Regions from separate parts of the Pantoea jilinensis genome, predicted to be linked through region 3. Evidence: predicted binding sites of a transcription regulator. Region 3 holds the regulator's gene; each other region holds the start of a gene.

Region 1 (3,804 bases), 1.2 Mb from region 3:
CAGAATTGCGTTTGAGGACCAGGCGCTGACCAGCACGCCGGTTAACGCCGAGCTGATGACAAAGGCCAGCGAGCCCCACAGCCTGACCGGCCCGTATGCCAGCCCAATCTGCTGTGTCCAGGTGGCGGCCAGCGCATCGCTGAGCGGAACCAGCGGTGAGAAAAAGAGGTTAAAGCCAATCATCACGGTAAGCAGCCACATCCACTGCTCGCCCACCCAGAAACCGGCGGCGAACAGACAGGTCATCAGCGCCAGCAGGCGCAGCGCCGTAATCAACCGTGATGGATTTTTGACCTGAGAAGCGATAAGCAGACTGCCGACAAAGCGCGCGACCATGCCACATCCGAGCAGCAGGCCAATCTTTTCAGCATCCAGGCCGGTGCCTTTCAGCCACACGCCCCAGAATGGCAGATAGATGCCGTAACAGAAGAAGTAAGTGAAGTAGCCCAATCCGAGCCATCTGGCGGAGCCGATTGCCATATTCCCTCCAGTAAGTTTGCTGCCAGGCAGCATAAACAGGCGTTACTCTGGCAGAGCACTGCGGAGCAGGCAATAAAAAAGGATGGCAATTGCCATCCTTTTTGTGCTGTCTTACAACAGGTTAGCGATTAAGCATAGACCGGCAGACGGCTGCAGATATCCAGCACTTTCTTTTTGGTCCGCTCAATGGTGGCTTCGTCATTGACGTTATCCAGTACATCAGCGATCCAGCCAGCCAGCTCACGCACGTCTGCTTCGTTGAAGCCACGACGCGTAACGGCAGGTGTACCGATACGGATACCCGACGTCACAAACGGGCTTTTCGGGTCGTTCGGTACGCTGTTCTTGTTAACCGTGATGTTGGCACGGCCCAGCGCGGCATCCGCTTCTTTACCGGTCAGGTTTTTGCTCACCAGATCGATCAGGAACAGATGGTTATAGGTGCCACCGGAAACGATGTCATAGCCACGCTCAATCAGCACTTCAACCATCGCTTTGGCATTTTTTGCCACCTGCTGCTGGTAGGTTTTAAACTCCGGCTCCATCGCCTCTTTGAAGGCAACTGCTTTACCCGCGATAACGTGCATCAGAGGACCGCCCTGGCCGCCCGGGAAGACAGCAGAGTTCAGTTTCTTGTAGAAATCTTCGTCGCCGTTTTTAGCCAGAATGATACCACCGCGCGGACCCGCCAGCGTTTTGTGGGTGGTGGAGGTCACGACGTGCGCATGGGGAATCGGGCTTGGATAAACGTCTGCGGCAATCAGGCCGGCAACGTGGGCCATATCGACAAACAGCCAGGCACCCACGCTATCCGCGATTTCACGCATTTTCGCCCAGTCGCAGACGCCAGAGTAAGCTGAGAAGCCGCCAACGATCATTTTTGGCTTGTGGGTTTTCGCCAGTTCAGCCAGCTCGTCGTAATTGATTTTTCCGGTCTCATCGATACCGTAAGCAACCACGTTATAGAGTTTGCCAGACAGGTTAACCGGTGAGCCGTGAGTCAGGTGTCCACCGTGCGCCAGGTTCATCCCGAGGATAGTATCGCCCGGCTGAAGCAGCGCCGTATAAACAGCGAAGTTAGCCTGTGAACCTGAGTGTGGCTGCACGTTAGCGTAATCAGCACCAAACAGCGCTTTTGCGCGGTCGATCGCCAGCTGCTCAACGATATCAACGTACTCACAGCCGCCGTAGTAACGTTTGCCCGGATAGCCTTCAGCGTATTTATTGGTGAGCTGAGAACCCTGTGCCTGCATAACACGCGGGCTGGTGTAGTTTTCAGAAGCAATCAGTTCAATGTGCTCTTCCTGACGCACTGTCTCCTGCTCCATTGCCTGCCACAACTCGGCATCGTAATCGGCAATGTTCATATCACGCTTTAACATCCGGATCTCCTGACTCAGCTAACTTTCTGACGGTATTTACCCCCCTTCAGGGGCGAAGGCCAACAGTGTAAACCGTTTTAACAGGTGAAGGTAGGGTGAACCGCCTCTTTTTACGCAAACGATTGGCTGGCGACTGGCAGCGCTTTTTTACACCTTTTTAGCCTGTTCACCCGTCACATTTTTTCTCAACGATGTGACGGCGGCGTCTGTTGATGCACCAAAAAGTTGCCACATGGGGAGCCAGAAAGTTTCCCGGGTTATTTACACCACAGGCAAGGCGGCTATAACATGCATTTAAAATACATGTTTAATAAGAGGCTATTGATATGCTTGATGCACACACCATCGCCACCGTTAAATCGACGCTGCCTGCCATAGCCGCCTGCGGTCCAAAGCTTACCGCACACTTCTATGACCGTATGCTGTCGCACCACCCTGAACTCAAAAACGTCTTCAATATGAATAACCAGCGCAATGGCGATCAGCGCGAAGCGTTGTTCAACGCTATCTGCGCCTATGGCGCGAATCTGGAGAATCTGGCCGTGCTGCTGCCTGCGGTAGAAAAAATCGCGCAGAAACACACCAGCCTGAATATTCAGCCTGCCCAATACGCCATCGTCGGTGAAAATCTGCTGGCGACCATCAAAGAATTGCTGAATCCCGGTGACGAGGCGCTGGCTGCGTGGGGCCAGGCCTATGGCATCCTGGCGGATGTGTTCATCAATCGGGAAGAAGAGATCTATCAGGCCACAGCGCAGCAAACCGGCGGCTGGCGCGGCACCCGAGCGTTTCGCATCAGCGCAGTTGAGCAGCAGAGCGAGGTCATTAAAAGCTTTACCTTCACGCCGGTGGATGGCGGCCCGGTAGCCGCTTTTAAGCCGGGTCAGTATCTGACAGTACACCTGCAGCCTGCCAGCTTCGAGCATCACCAGATTCGTCAGTATTCACTGATGCATCTCAGCAACGGTAAAGCGTATCGTATTGCGGTGAAACGCGAAGCGCAGGGCACGGTCTCCGGCTGGCTGCATCAGCATGGCAAAGTGGGCGATGAGCTGATGCTCGCCGCACCGCACGGCGACTTCTTCCTGGAGGTCGATTCTGGCACGCCAGTCGCGCTCATCTCTGCGGGCGTGGGCCAGACGCCGATGCTGGCGATGCTGCATTCACTGGCAGCCAGTGAACATCGCGCGCCGGTCAGCTGGCTGCACGCTGCAGAGAACGGCAAACAGCATGCGTTTAGCGAGGAAGTCGGTGCCACTGGCGCGCAGCTCGCCGATTTCATCAGTGAGGTCTGGTATCGCGATCCCGCTGCTGAAGATGCAGGTCGCTATGACACGCAGGGGCTGATGGATATCAGCAAAATGGCTGCACGATTAGCGTCATCCGATACCCACTTCTATCTCTGTGGACCGCTACCCTTTATGCAGCATGTGGTGGCGCAACTGCGCGATGCCCGCGTGGCAGATGCACGCATTCATTACGAACTTTTTGGCCCGCACAAAGGGATGTAAATCTGCTACTAAGTTCAGGCAGCAACAGACAGCTTCAAAGCGAAGGGAACTCGGGCAGAAGAGGAAAGCGTCCCGCGACATGGACAAAAACGCCGGGAGCGTTTTTGAACAACGCAAAGCGTTGGCCCGGCAACGGGCGCACCTCAGGGACGAGGTGCGTACTAAAAACGCCGGGAGCGTTTTTGAACAATGCAACGCGTTGGCCCGTTTACGGGCGCACCTCAGGGATGAGGTGCGTAATCGCGCGGGCCGAGCGTGCCATGGATGGCGGGTTTTGCGTCTTTCCGATCTGACCGGGTTCTCTGAGCTGGCTTGATCTCACAGTAGACCTCATCCGATTTCCAGGTATAAAAAAGCCCGCAACGCGGGCCTTTTTATACTGATTAATCGCTGATAAAAAGACGATCAGATCGCCTCTTCATCCTCTTCAC
Region 2 (3,804 bases), 200 kb from region 3:
GAGACATGTTTCTCCGCGCTTTCATGGCGGTTACTCCGGCCTACGCCGCTCTGTAAATCGGCGGCATACTGGGCCTTGATGACCTCTTCGTTGAGTTCCGGGCGGTTATGAGACATAGCGAGAGACCTCAAGGCAGGTGATTTCGCCGTTATGGCGATGCCAGTAGCGGCGAAGCAGGTTACGGGCGACCTGCAGACGGTAGTCACTGCTGGCGCGAAAATCGGAAAGCGGCTGGAAATCAGACGCAAGCGCGGCAGCGGCACGTGACACCGTCACGGCATTCAGTGGCTGACCCATCAGCGCCTGTTCACAGTGGTGGGCGCGTTTTGGCGTCGCCGCCATACCGCCAAAGGCGATGCGGGCACCACTCACCACGCCCTGTTCGATTTGCAGGTTAAAGGCAGCGAAGACGGCGGAGATATCATCATCCAGCCGTTTGGAGACTTTCCAGGCGACAAAATCAGGTGACACCGTCACCTTATCAATGCGAATTGCGCGGATAAACTCCCCTTTTTCCAGCTGTGTCTGCCGATAGCCGGTAAAGAACTGGTCCAGCGGCAGGCTGCGTTGTTCTTCACCGCGCTGCAGCAGCAAACTTGCATTGAGGGCCAGCAGCACCGGCGACGCATCGCCTATCGGGGACGCATTAGCGATATTACCGCCCAGTGTGCCCTGCAGACGAATTTGCAGTGAGGCAAACCGCTGCAGCATCTCGCTGACACCAGGAATGCGGGTGGCAAGAAACTCACTGACCTGCTGCAGTGAGGCACCTGCACCCAGCAGGTAATGATCGTCAAATTCACTGCAGACCTTAAGCGCGGCCACCTGCTCCAGCGCAATCAGCAGCGGTATTCTCTTATGCTGCTGGGTAATCTGCAGGCTGAGGTCGGTACCACCGGCAATCAGTTTCGCATCGGGATGCGCCAGGTAGATCCCTGCCAGCTGAGCCGGCGTTTTGGGCAGGAAACAACGGCGGCCTTCACCGTCTATCTCCTGCATGTCCGGGGTAGCCAGCGCCTCCAGCCGCTGCACGGTGGCGGCGGCACTGTGATCGAACTGGTCAGTAACCGGCTGGGAGCAGAGCTGTTCTGCGGCAGCCATAATGGGCCGGTAGCCGGTGCAGCGGCAAAGATTACCGGCCAGCGCCGTTTCCGCCTGATGGCGATCCCAGCCCGCTGCGTTTTTTTGCAGGCTGAACAGCGACATGACAAAACCCGGCGTGCAGAATCCGCATTGTGAGCCGTGGCAGTCGACCATCGCCTGCTGCGCCGGGTGCAGTGCACGACCGTGACGCAGATCCTCTACGGTGATCAGCTGTTTACCCTGTAATGACGAGACCAGCGTCAGACAGCTATTGACCGTTTCATACTGCATCTCACCCCTGACGGCTTTTCCCAGGGTGACACTGCAGGCGCCACAGTCACCAGAGGCGCAGCCCTCTTTGGTACCAGGACGATGCTGACGGGTGCGCAGATAGTTGAGCACCGTAAGATTGGGGTCAAGTGCCTCTTCCCTGACCAGCTGGTTGTTTAACAAAAACTCAATCATGCGGCTTGCTCCTGTGCGTCGCGCTGCCAGACCGGACGACCATTTACCCAGGTCTGGGCAATATTGCGATCGTCGCCTAGCGTCATTAATACAAACAGCTTTTCCCAGATATCTTTGCTATTGCCAATACGCAGCTGCTGCAGCGCAGAGACCGCCGGATCGAGCACGACAAAATCGGCTTCTTTGCCGATGTTAAAATTTCCGATGGCGTGGTCGAGATCCAGTGCACGCGCTCCGCCCAGCGTGGCGTGATAAAAGGCTTCAGCGGCACTGAGCCGGTAGTGCTGCAACTGGCCTACTTTGTAAGCCTCACCCAGCGTCTGCAGGATATTAAAGGTGGTGCCCGCGCCGACATCCGTGCCGATTCCCACTTTCACGCCCTGCTGCCAGCTGCGTTTAATGTTAAACAGGCCGCTGCCGAGGAAGAGGTTTGAGGTTGGGCAAAAAGCAATAGAAGAATCAGTATCGTGCAGACACTGCCACTCTTTATCCTCCAGATGCAGACAGTGCGCGAAGACGCTGCGACGCCCGGTTAGCTGGTGATGATGATAAACATCCAGATAGCCCTCACGCTCCGGGAACAGCTCTTTTACCCAGGCCACCTCCTGTGGATTTTCGCTGAGATGGGTATGCAGCCAAGTATCCGGAAATGCCTGGCGCAACTGCTGCACTTTTTCCAGCAGTTGCGGGGAGGAGGTCGGCGCAAAACGCGGCGTCAGGGCGTAGCTCAGCCGTCCACGATTATGCCAGCGCTCAATCAGCGCCCGTGTCTGCTGGTAGCTCTGCTCCGGGGTTTCGGTAAGATTGTCGGGCGCATTGCGATCCATCATCACCTTCCCGGCAATCAGTCGCATGTTCAGGGCTTCTGCGGCACTGAACAGCGCCTCCACCGATTGCGGATGGACAGTACCAAACACCAGTGCGCTGGTAGTGCCATTTGAGAGCAGCTGATGCAGGAAAAAGGCGGACATTTTGGCCGCATGGTCAGGACAGTGATACTGCGCTTCAACCGGAAAAGTGTAGTGATTCAGCCACTCCAGCAGCTGTTCGCCGAACGCACCAATCATCTCTGTCTGTGGATAGTGAATATGCGTATCGACAAAGCCAGGTACGATCAGTTTGCCGCGCAGATCGGTAATCGGATGGCCTGCCAGCATCGCCTCGCTGTTCTCCCAGCTATCCAGCCCTGCTACGCGTCCGTCACGCAGCAACAGCACCGCATCTTCCAGATAGCGCGCCTTACCGGCCAGGTCGTCGGGCTGATCCACGACACCAGTAAAGTCAAAGAAGCTGGCGCGAATCGCCGTGTCGGTTGCTGATAGCATGGGTTGTCCTTTCTGAAAGCGCGATAGAATAGTTGCAGGGAAATCTCCTGTTATAGCCTTGCAACCTGCGTGCCAGAACTGGTGAGCCGTAAAATCCTTATAAATCAATCAAATAAATCATTTACCGCCTGTTGCGCAACATAAATCACCACAGATGGCTTAGCAACCGTTTGCGGAACGGAGGCAAACGGTTGCGACTCAATTTTATGTAAACTGATCATTCTGAGTATGGCCTGCCGGAGGGAAACGTGCCCTTTTTAGGTGCAGCCTGCCCTGAAAAGGCGCAGTCAGTTAACCGGTAAAATCCATTTACAGGCCTGGCGATTTTTCAACGCGCAGAAGCGGAAATGAAATGCTATGGTGAAGTCATCGACTCTGAAAATGGCATAAGGAACAGTGAGATGATTATTTTTGTCACCGGCGCGACCGCCGGTTTTGGTGAAAGCATCACCCGCCGCTTTATTGAGAATGGTCACAAAGTCATTGCCAGCGGACGCCGCGCCGAGCGTTTAAAAGCGCTGAAGGAGGAGCTGGGCGAGAATCTTTATACGGTGCAGCTGGATGTGCGTAACCGTGCCGCCATTGAAGAGATGGTCACGCACTTACCGGCAGAGTGGCGCAATATTGATGTACTGGTTAACAACGCCGGTCTGGCGCTGGGGATTGAACCTGCGCACAAAGCGAATGTTGAAGACTGGGAAAACATGATCGACACCAACACCAAAGGCCTGGTTTACATGACCCGCGCCCTGCTGCCCCACATGGTAGAGCGCGATATCGGCCACATCATCAACATTGGCTCGATTGCCGGTAGCTGGCCTTATGCCGGCGGCAACGTGTATGGTGCAACCAAAGCGTTTGTCCGTCAGTTCAGCCTTAACCTGCGAACCGATCTGCACGGTACGGCACTGCGCGTCACCGATATAGAACC
Region 3 (3,804 bases):
ATGCGATCGGAAAGGGGTCCCCAGAAGAGCTGACCCACAGCGAAGCCTCCCAGAAAAAGACTCATACTGGCGCTGATCAGGCCGGGTGAGGTGTTAAACGTTTGCTGCATCGCGCCGAAGGCGGGCAGGTACATATCGGTGGCTAAAAAGCCGAGCATGCTCAGCAGGGCAAGGTAAGGCATAAATCCTTTATTCGACAACATCTCATTCTCATTTTTGCAGGATAAACGCGGCAGAGTGTAAAAGGTGCGTTTGCTGCTGTGAAACGGTAATATTTGCCGCTTGCTGTTAAAAATTTTGAAGGCAGATTATGTGGTCAGAATATGCATTAGAAGTGGTTGACGCAGTCGCCCGTGGCGGCAGCTTTAGCGCTGCTGCGCAGGAGTTACATCGGGTGCCCTCTGCCATCAGTTACACGGTGCGGCAGCTGGAGAGCTGGCTGGCGGTGCCGCTGTTTGAGCGTCAGCACCGTGAAGTGGTACTGACTCCGGCAGGCGAGCATTTTGTCCGTGAAGGGCGCAGCGTCATCAAAAAAATGCTAGCCACACGACGACAGTGTCAGCAGCTGGCCAACGGCTGGCGCGGTCAGCTCAGCATCGCGGTTGACCGTATCGCTAAACCTCAGCGCACCCCGCAACTGGTTAAAGATTTCTATCGCCATTTCCCCGACATGGAGCTGATCATCAGTTATGAAGTTTTTAACGGCGTCTGGGATGCGCTGGCCGATGGCCGGGTAGAAGTGGCCATTGGGGCCACCCAGGCGATTCCGGTGGGCGGACGTTTTGCGTTTCGCGATATGGGCACACTCAACTGGCGCTGCGTGGTCGCGCCCGATCATCCCCTGACGCAGGCGAGCCAGATCGATGACGACACGCTGCGTAGCTGGCCGTCACTGGTGCTGGAAGATACTTCACGCGCACTGCCGCGCCGAATGACATGGACGCTGGATAACCAGCGCAGGCTGGTGGTGCCGGAATGGCAAACCGGGCTGGAGTGCGTGCAGGCGGGATTGTGTGTGGCGATGGTGCCCGGTCATCTTGCCAGGCCACTGCTCGACAGCGGCGATCTGGTTGAACTGACTCTGCCGGTGGCGTTTCCGGACAGTCCCTGCTGTGTCAGCTGGGCTGAGGATCGCGCATCACCGGCGACTGGCTGGTTGCTCAGCTACCTGGGTGATGCGCAAACGCTTAATCAGGAGTGGTTAAGCGAGGATTAACGGCGATAGTCGCGGAATGGACCGTCGGCCACCGAGCGGCGCTCAATCAGCGTAGGGTGTACTTCAATCGTCTGTGACACTTCACGCTTACTGGTGATGCGGTCCAGCAGCATATCCAGCGCTTTTTCACCTAACTGAGCTTTAGGCTGATGCACGGTGGTCAGGGCCGGTGCGAAATAGCGGGCGTTGCGCACATTATCATAACCGATCACCGAAATATCCTGCGGTACGCGCAAACCCATTTCGTCGGCGGCGCAAATTGCACCCATTGCCATGATATCACCACCGCAGAACACCGCCGTCGGGCGCTGTTTCTGTGACAGGATCTGCTGCATCGCCTGATAGCCCGACTCCGGCTCAAAGTCACCCTGGACAATCCACTCGGCGCGCGGCTGAATGCTGGCTTCTTCCAGCGCCTTCAGGAAACCGGCATGACGTCCGCCACCGGTATTACGCTCCATCTGACCGGGGATAGCACCAATGTCGCGGTGACCGCGTTCAATCAGATAGCGTCCTGCCAGATAGCCGCCCTGGAACGCGTTATCCAGAACCGTGTCGGTGAAGTCGGCGCGCGATTCGCCCCAGTCCATTACCACCATCGGGATGTTACGGTTCTCTTCCAGCATCTGCAGCAGGTCGTCTGGATATTCTGAGCACATCACCAGCAGACCATCGACACGCTTCTGCGCCATCATGCTGAGATAGGCGCGCTGTTTTTGCAGATCGTTATGCGAATTCCCCAGAATCAGCGTATAGCCTTTGTCAAAACAGTGATTCTCAATCGCTTCAATAATCTCTGCGAAATAGGGGGCTTCGCTGGAGGTCGCCAGCAGGCCCAGCGTTCTGGTGTGATTCACTTTCAGGCTGCGCGCCACGGCGCTTGGCGAATAGTGCAGTTCTTTTATCGCCTGCCAGACCGCGTTGCGCGTCTCTTCTGCGACAAAGCGGGTTTTATTGATGACGTGCGAAACTGTCGTCGTTGAGACGCCAGCGCGTTTCGCCACATCTTTAATTGTTGCCATGAAAATCGGACTCCAGTGCTTATCTAACTCTATGATAAGCGTAGTGTTAAACGTTTGCGTCTGCTCAGGGTTTTTTCCGCAAAAATGCCGCGTTTCTGGCCGGTTTACAGGCCGCTGGCGAAAATCAAACGCCTGAAAACCGGCGCAAACGGAATCAGGATTGCGCGCGTTGCGCAACAAAGGCGGGATTCTAACAAGGCTGAACGGATAAAACGAGATTTTTACCGGGCCCTGTGGGAAAATGCGATATCCCCACAAATTGTGTGACTAAGGAGCAAACAATGAGTACCGATCTTAAACTGGCTTTAATGACGACTGCGGGCTGTCTGCTGATGATTGTAGCCTTTAGTTTTACCGCCATTCTGCACTAAAAAAAAGCCGGGAATCTCCCGGCTTTTTACGACTGTTTTCTGGTTAGCGTATGGTTTTCGGCGTCATCACACGACGGGCACCAATGTAATGACGCTGCCAGTAATCTTCCCCTAATGCGCTAATCTGAATGTCTTTTCCGGTACGCGGTGACTGGATAAACTTGCCATCTCCCAGGTACACGCCAACGTGATCCGCTGTACCGCGACCATTAATACGGAAGAAGACCAGATCGCCTTTCTCCAGCGACTCACGCTTGATGGGTGCGGCGTCACGCAGGTGATACATCTCATTAGCGGTACGCGGAATCTTAAACTTCACCAGATCTTTATAGGCGTACCAGACCAGGCCGCTGCAATCGAAGCCGGTATGCGGCGAAGTGCCGCCCCACTGGTAGGGTTTACCCAGCTGGCCCATCAGTTTGGTCATCGCGGTTTCGCGAGCCTTCTGATAACGCTGACGGTGGGATTTGCTCATTTTAATCGTGCCCGGCTCGCTGGTGGTGACCTCAGCGGTTTTTAGCAGGCGCTGATGGCCATAGCGTTTCTTCTCTTTGTTCTTTTGCTGGCTTTTGCTTATACGGGCGGTTTTAAGCGAGGTCTTCTTAGCAGGCGTCTGTTTGGCAGTGAGTTCGACTTTTTTCTGTTTTTTCGTTTTAAGTTTTTGAACAGGGCTGAGGCGAGTCTTTTTCGTCACCGTTTTTACCTGGCGACGTTTGCGGCGTTCATCGTCGCGCGCACTCTTTTTTTCTGCTTTATGCGTACTGACGTTCACCGGCGTGTGCGGTGAAGCAGCAGCGACGTTGAAAAACAGTTGCGCAATGGCCAGCATGAAAAGCGTAATGATTAAACGCATAGTCCGTTGATTAGTTAAGTTGTCAGGGCCACTACGCACCGCGACAAAGTTGAGATTAATCTGATCCAGGATCAGGGCCCAGGCCATTCTAGTCCAGTTCGTTTAAAAACTGTAATGCCTTTTAATATTAATCTGTGCAACCCACGTAATCGCGCTGAAAATGAACATTTTCAGCGTCTTATATCAGCGAAATTATTACGAATTATTAAACTGTTACCCGCTGTTAATAATCAGAGGGTCGTGCATCCCGCTGCAGGACTTAACAATGATGGCGGTATAATCGGTAGCGGACAAAATCTCGTTTTCAGTCACGCTGCGAAGTCGCTACAATAAACAAACACG
Region 4 (3,804 bases), 660 kb from region 3:
GCCGGGCAGGGGTTGTTCGCGGCGGTTGAGGAGATTGCTGCAAGCGAGTTCAGAGCGCTGCTCGACCTGAATCTGATCGCGCCGCTGATGATGATGCAGGCGGTGATCCCGCAGATGCGGGCGCAGGGCGCGGGGTGCATTATCAACGTCAGTTCCGGTGCGACTCTGGCAACCTGGCCGGGATCGGCGGCCTATACCAGTTCCAAAGCGGGACTGAATATGCTCTCCGGCGTGGCACGGCTGGAGCTGGCAGACGCCGGGATAACGGTATCTGCTGTTTATCCATTCATGACCGTCTCGGAATTTTACCAGTCGGTGAAATCGGGGCAGGACGTTGCGATTGCGCAGGCACAGCAGAGCGCCGCAATTGCGCATACGCCATAGCGCGTGGCTGAAACGATTCTCACCGTCATTCAGAGCGGAGAGGCGCAGGTCGATCTGGTGCCGCGCGCCTATGGCGGAAGTTATGAGGGATGAGTACCGGCCAGCGGAACGCAGGCCGGGTAAAGTGATTCAGGCGATCTGGCTGGCGCGTAGCGCGGCTTCGGGTTTCATCACGTCAGCGGAAAAGACATAGCCCAGCCCGCGAATGGTGCGAATCAGGTCGGGCTGATGCGGGTTAGTTTCGATTTTGCGGCGCAGTCGCATGATCAGCACATCAATGGTGCGATCAAATACGTCCAGACTTTCGCTGTGGGTCAGCTCCAGCAACTGATCACGGGTCAGTACTTTGCGGGCATGGCGCACCAGCGCGTGCAGCAGGCTGTATTCTCCCTGGGTCAGCGGCACCAGTTCATGCTGCGGATTAAACAGCTGGCAGCGGCCATCGTCCAGTTGCCAGCCGCCAAAACGCCAGCCCGCCTGTTCGGGGTGAGCCTGCGCAATGCGTCCGCTGCGACGCAGAGCCGCACGGGCGCGCGCCACTACCACGCGTGGATTAAAAGGTTTGGCAATATAGTCATCTGCACCCATCTCCAGACCCACGACCATCTCCGCTTCCGAACCCATACCCGTCAGCATAATCACCAGCACGTCCGGCCGCTGACGCTGGAGCTGCTGCAACACCAGCAATCCGTTGGTATCGGGCAACATCATATCCAGCATCACCAGTGAAATTTCCGGGTGTTCGCTGAGCATGGAGAGCGCCTCGCGTCCCTGATGACAGCTGTAGACAGTTAACAGATGTTCACTTAACGCATCCTGCAGGACGTCGCAGACAGCAGGATCATCATCCACCACCAAAATCGCTGGCTTCATGGCGCGGCCTCAATGTTACGAAGGAGTTAATTCTGGAGTCTACACAGGCCAGAAATGGTTGCTGAGGCAGCGTGCTGAAACGTGACCAGCTTCGCCTGTGAGAGTGCGGAAGCGTGCGCTGGCGCAGAGTTTTTCGGGGTGACGCATTTGCCGCAGGAAAACGATTGCGCGGAATCGGTGCATTGCACCATAATCGCGCCCTGTTTTGATTCGGAATCTTCTTAGGCGTGGCCGGCTCTGCCAGGTAATCGATTGCGTCGGCAGGTGGCATGGCAATTGCTTAGGCCAACAGGTTACACAGGGATTTCAGGCGGTTCTGGCAAGCAAGTATGCAGCGGCCAGGACAATGTCCCGGAAACAGAATAAATCAGCATGCAAACCCCTTTGGCAAGTGAGACTCCTGTCTCCTGTATCGAGAGATGATGATGTTAGAAAAACTATTCAAACTCAAAGCGCATAACACGACGGTTCGTACCGAGATTATCGCCGGGATCACCACCTTCCTGGCGATGGCTTATATTCTGTTTGTGAACCCGAGCATTCTGGGCGCAACCGGCATGGACAAGGGCGCGGTATTTGTCGCGACCTGTCTGGCGGCGGCGATTGGTTGTGTGCTGATGGGGCTGATTGCCAACTATCCGATTGCGCTGGCGCCGGGTATGGGACTGAACGCTTTCTTCACCTATACCGTGGTGCTGCATATGGGCTACACGTGGCAGATTGCGCTGGGTGCGGTGTTTCTCTCAGCAGTGATTTTCTTTGCGATGTCACTGTTTAAGATTCGTGAGTGGATTATTGCCAGTATCCCGCTGCCGCTGCGTGCCGGGATTGGCGCTGGTATCGGGCTGTTTCTGGCAATTATTGCGCTGGAAGGGGCAGGCATCGTGGTTGATAACCCGGCGACGCTGGTGGGTATTGGCGATCTGACTAAACCCGGCCCGCTGCTGGCAATGCTGGGCTTTGTGGTGATCGTGGTGCTGGAAGCACGCCGCGTAACCGGTGCGGTGCTGATCGGCATTCTGCTGGTGACCTTTATCTCCATGGGCATTGGCCTGTCGCCGTTCGCGGGCGTTTTCTCAGCTCCGCCATCGATTGCACCGACCTTTTTGCAGCTTGATATTGCCGGGGCATTTAACGTTGGCCTGGTCAGCGTGATTTTTGCCTTCCTGTTTGTCGATGTGTTTGATAACACGGGCACACTGCTGGGCGTGACCAAACGTGCCGGTCTGGCTGATGAGCAGGGTAACGTGCCGAAGATGGGCCGTGCGCTGATTGCCGACAGTGCCGCTGCACTGTTTGGTTCGCTGCTCGGCACCTCGACCACCACCAGTTATGTGGAATCGGCGGCGGGTGTGAGTGCAGGAGGCCGTACCGGCCTGACGGCGATCGTAGTAGGTGTGCTGTTCCTGCTGGCGCTGTTCTTCTCGCCGCTGGCTTCCAGCGTGCCGGTCTATGCCACCGCACCTGCGCTGCTGTTTGTGGCTGTGCTGATGACATCCGGTCTGGCTGATATTGACTGGAAAGATATTACTACCGCTGCGCCAGTCACCGTGACTGCGTTGACCATGCCGCTGACTTATTCTATTGCTAACGGCATTGCGTTTGGTTTCATTACCTGGACGCTGGTGAAGTTGCTGAGCGGTCGTGTGAAAGAGATAAATGCGGCGCTGGTGATTCTGTCGATTCTGTTTGTGATTAAGCTGGGATGGCTGAGTGCTTAGCTGTTGCCTGGCGGCAGGGATGTTACGCCTTGCGGCGGGCTGGCGCTGAGCGGGTTACGCTGAGAAGGTTACGCCCGCCAGGCGGTGGGGAGTTTCAGGTTGTCCGTGCAGGCGGACGCGTCAAGGGGCGTACGCCCGCCCCTTAACAATCCCGGCGTCCGGCAGCCTGCGCGCCCCGCCTTGCGGGGTGCCTTCGTCACGCCCTGCGGCCCGCGGACCGTCCGGACGCGCCTTCCCTGGCGCGTTCCGTCCTTTCGCCGACGTCCTGTCGGCTCATCCTTGCCTCCGGTTGTTCCTCAGCGCTTCGGATGCCTCTGGTAAACCCCAGCCGGTGGGTTTCCTGCCCGGTGGGGGAGTTCAGGCCGCTGAAAGCGGGGGAAGAGCTGCACTGGTTTCGCTTTGCAGCGGGCTGACACTGAGCGGGTCTCGCTTTGCGGCGTGTTCATATTGAGAAGATTACGTTGCGCGGTGCCTGCCCACTGAGCGGGTTACGCCCGCCAGGCGGTAGGGAGTTTCAGGTTGTCCGTGCAGGCGGACGCGTCAAGGGGCGAACGCCCGCCCCTTAACAATCCCGGCGTCCGGCAGCCTGCGCGCCCCGCGTTGCGGGGTCCCTTCGTCACGCCCTGCGGCCTGCGGACCGTCCGGACGCGCCTTCCCTGGCGCGTTCCGTCCTTTCGCCGACGTCCTGTCGGCTCATCCTTGCCTCCGGTTGTTCCTCAGCGCTTCGGATGCCTCGGGGAAACCCCTGCTGGTGGGATTTTTGCCCGGTGGGGGATTCAGGCCGCTGAAAGCGGGTGAAGAGCTGCACTGGTTTCGCTTTGCAGCG

Evidence for each region. The regulator PurR, encoded in region 3, represses purine synthesis genes. The targets are predictions, from matches to a motif close to CANGCAAACGTTTGCNTG.
Region 1: a site for PurR is predicted at 1,974-1,991, ahead of glyA (serine hydroxymethyltransferase). Genes of this name have one in related genera too.
Region 2: a site for PurR is predicted at 3,054-3,071, ahead of guaD (guanine deaminase). Genes of this name have one in related genera too.
Region 4: a site for PurR is predicted at 1,411-1,428, ahead of KTJ90_RS07370 (NCS2 family permease). Genes of this name have one in related genera too.

What each region holds. Positions count from the first base shown of each region.
Region 1 covers NZ_CP077746.1:1,039,778-1,043,581, reverse strand. The annotation lists gene KTJ90_RS04960 (3-phenylpropionate MFS transporter) at 1-480, opposite strand, end outside; gene glyA (serine hydroxymethyltransferase) at 609-1,862, opposite strand; gene hmpA (NO-inducible flavohemoprotein) at 2,189-3,373, shown strand; gene glnB (nitrogen regulatory protein P-II) at 3,779-3,804, opposite strand, start outside.
Region 2 covers NZ_CP077746.1:2,052,443-2,056,246, reverse strand. The annotation lists gene xdhB (xanthine dehydrogenase molybdopterin binding subunit) at 1-116, opposite strand, end outside; gene xdhA (xanthine dehydrogenase small subunit) at 106-1,548, opposite strand; gene guaD (guanine deaminase) at 1,545-2,873, opposite strand; gene ydfG (bifunctional NADP-dependent 3-hydroxy acid dehydrogenase/3-hydroxypropionate dehydrogenase YdfG) at 3,275-3,804, shown strand, end outside.
Region 3 covers NZ_CP077746.1:2,256,816-2,260,619, reverse strand. The annotation lists gene punC (purine nucleoside transporter PunC) at 1-203, opposite strand, end outside; gene punR (DNA-binding transcriptional activator PunR) at 311-1,216, shown strand; gene purR (HTH-type transcriptional repressor PurR) at 1,213-2,238, opposite strand; gene cydH (cytochrome bd-I oxidase subunit CydH) at 2,520-2,609, shown strand; gene KTJ90_RS10655 (C40 family peptidase) at 2,653-3,462, opposite strand.
Region 4 covers NZ_CP077746.1:1,599,607-1,603,410, forward strand. The annotation lists gene KTJ90_RS07360 (SDR family oxidoreductase) at 1-384, shown strand, start outside; gene KTJ90_RS07365 (response regulator) at 514-1,257, opposite strand; gene KTJ90_RS07370 (NCS2 family permease) at 1,680-2,978, shown strand.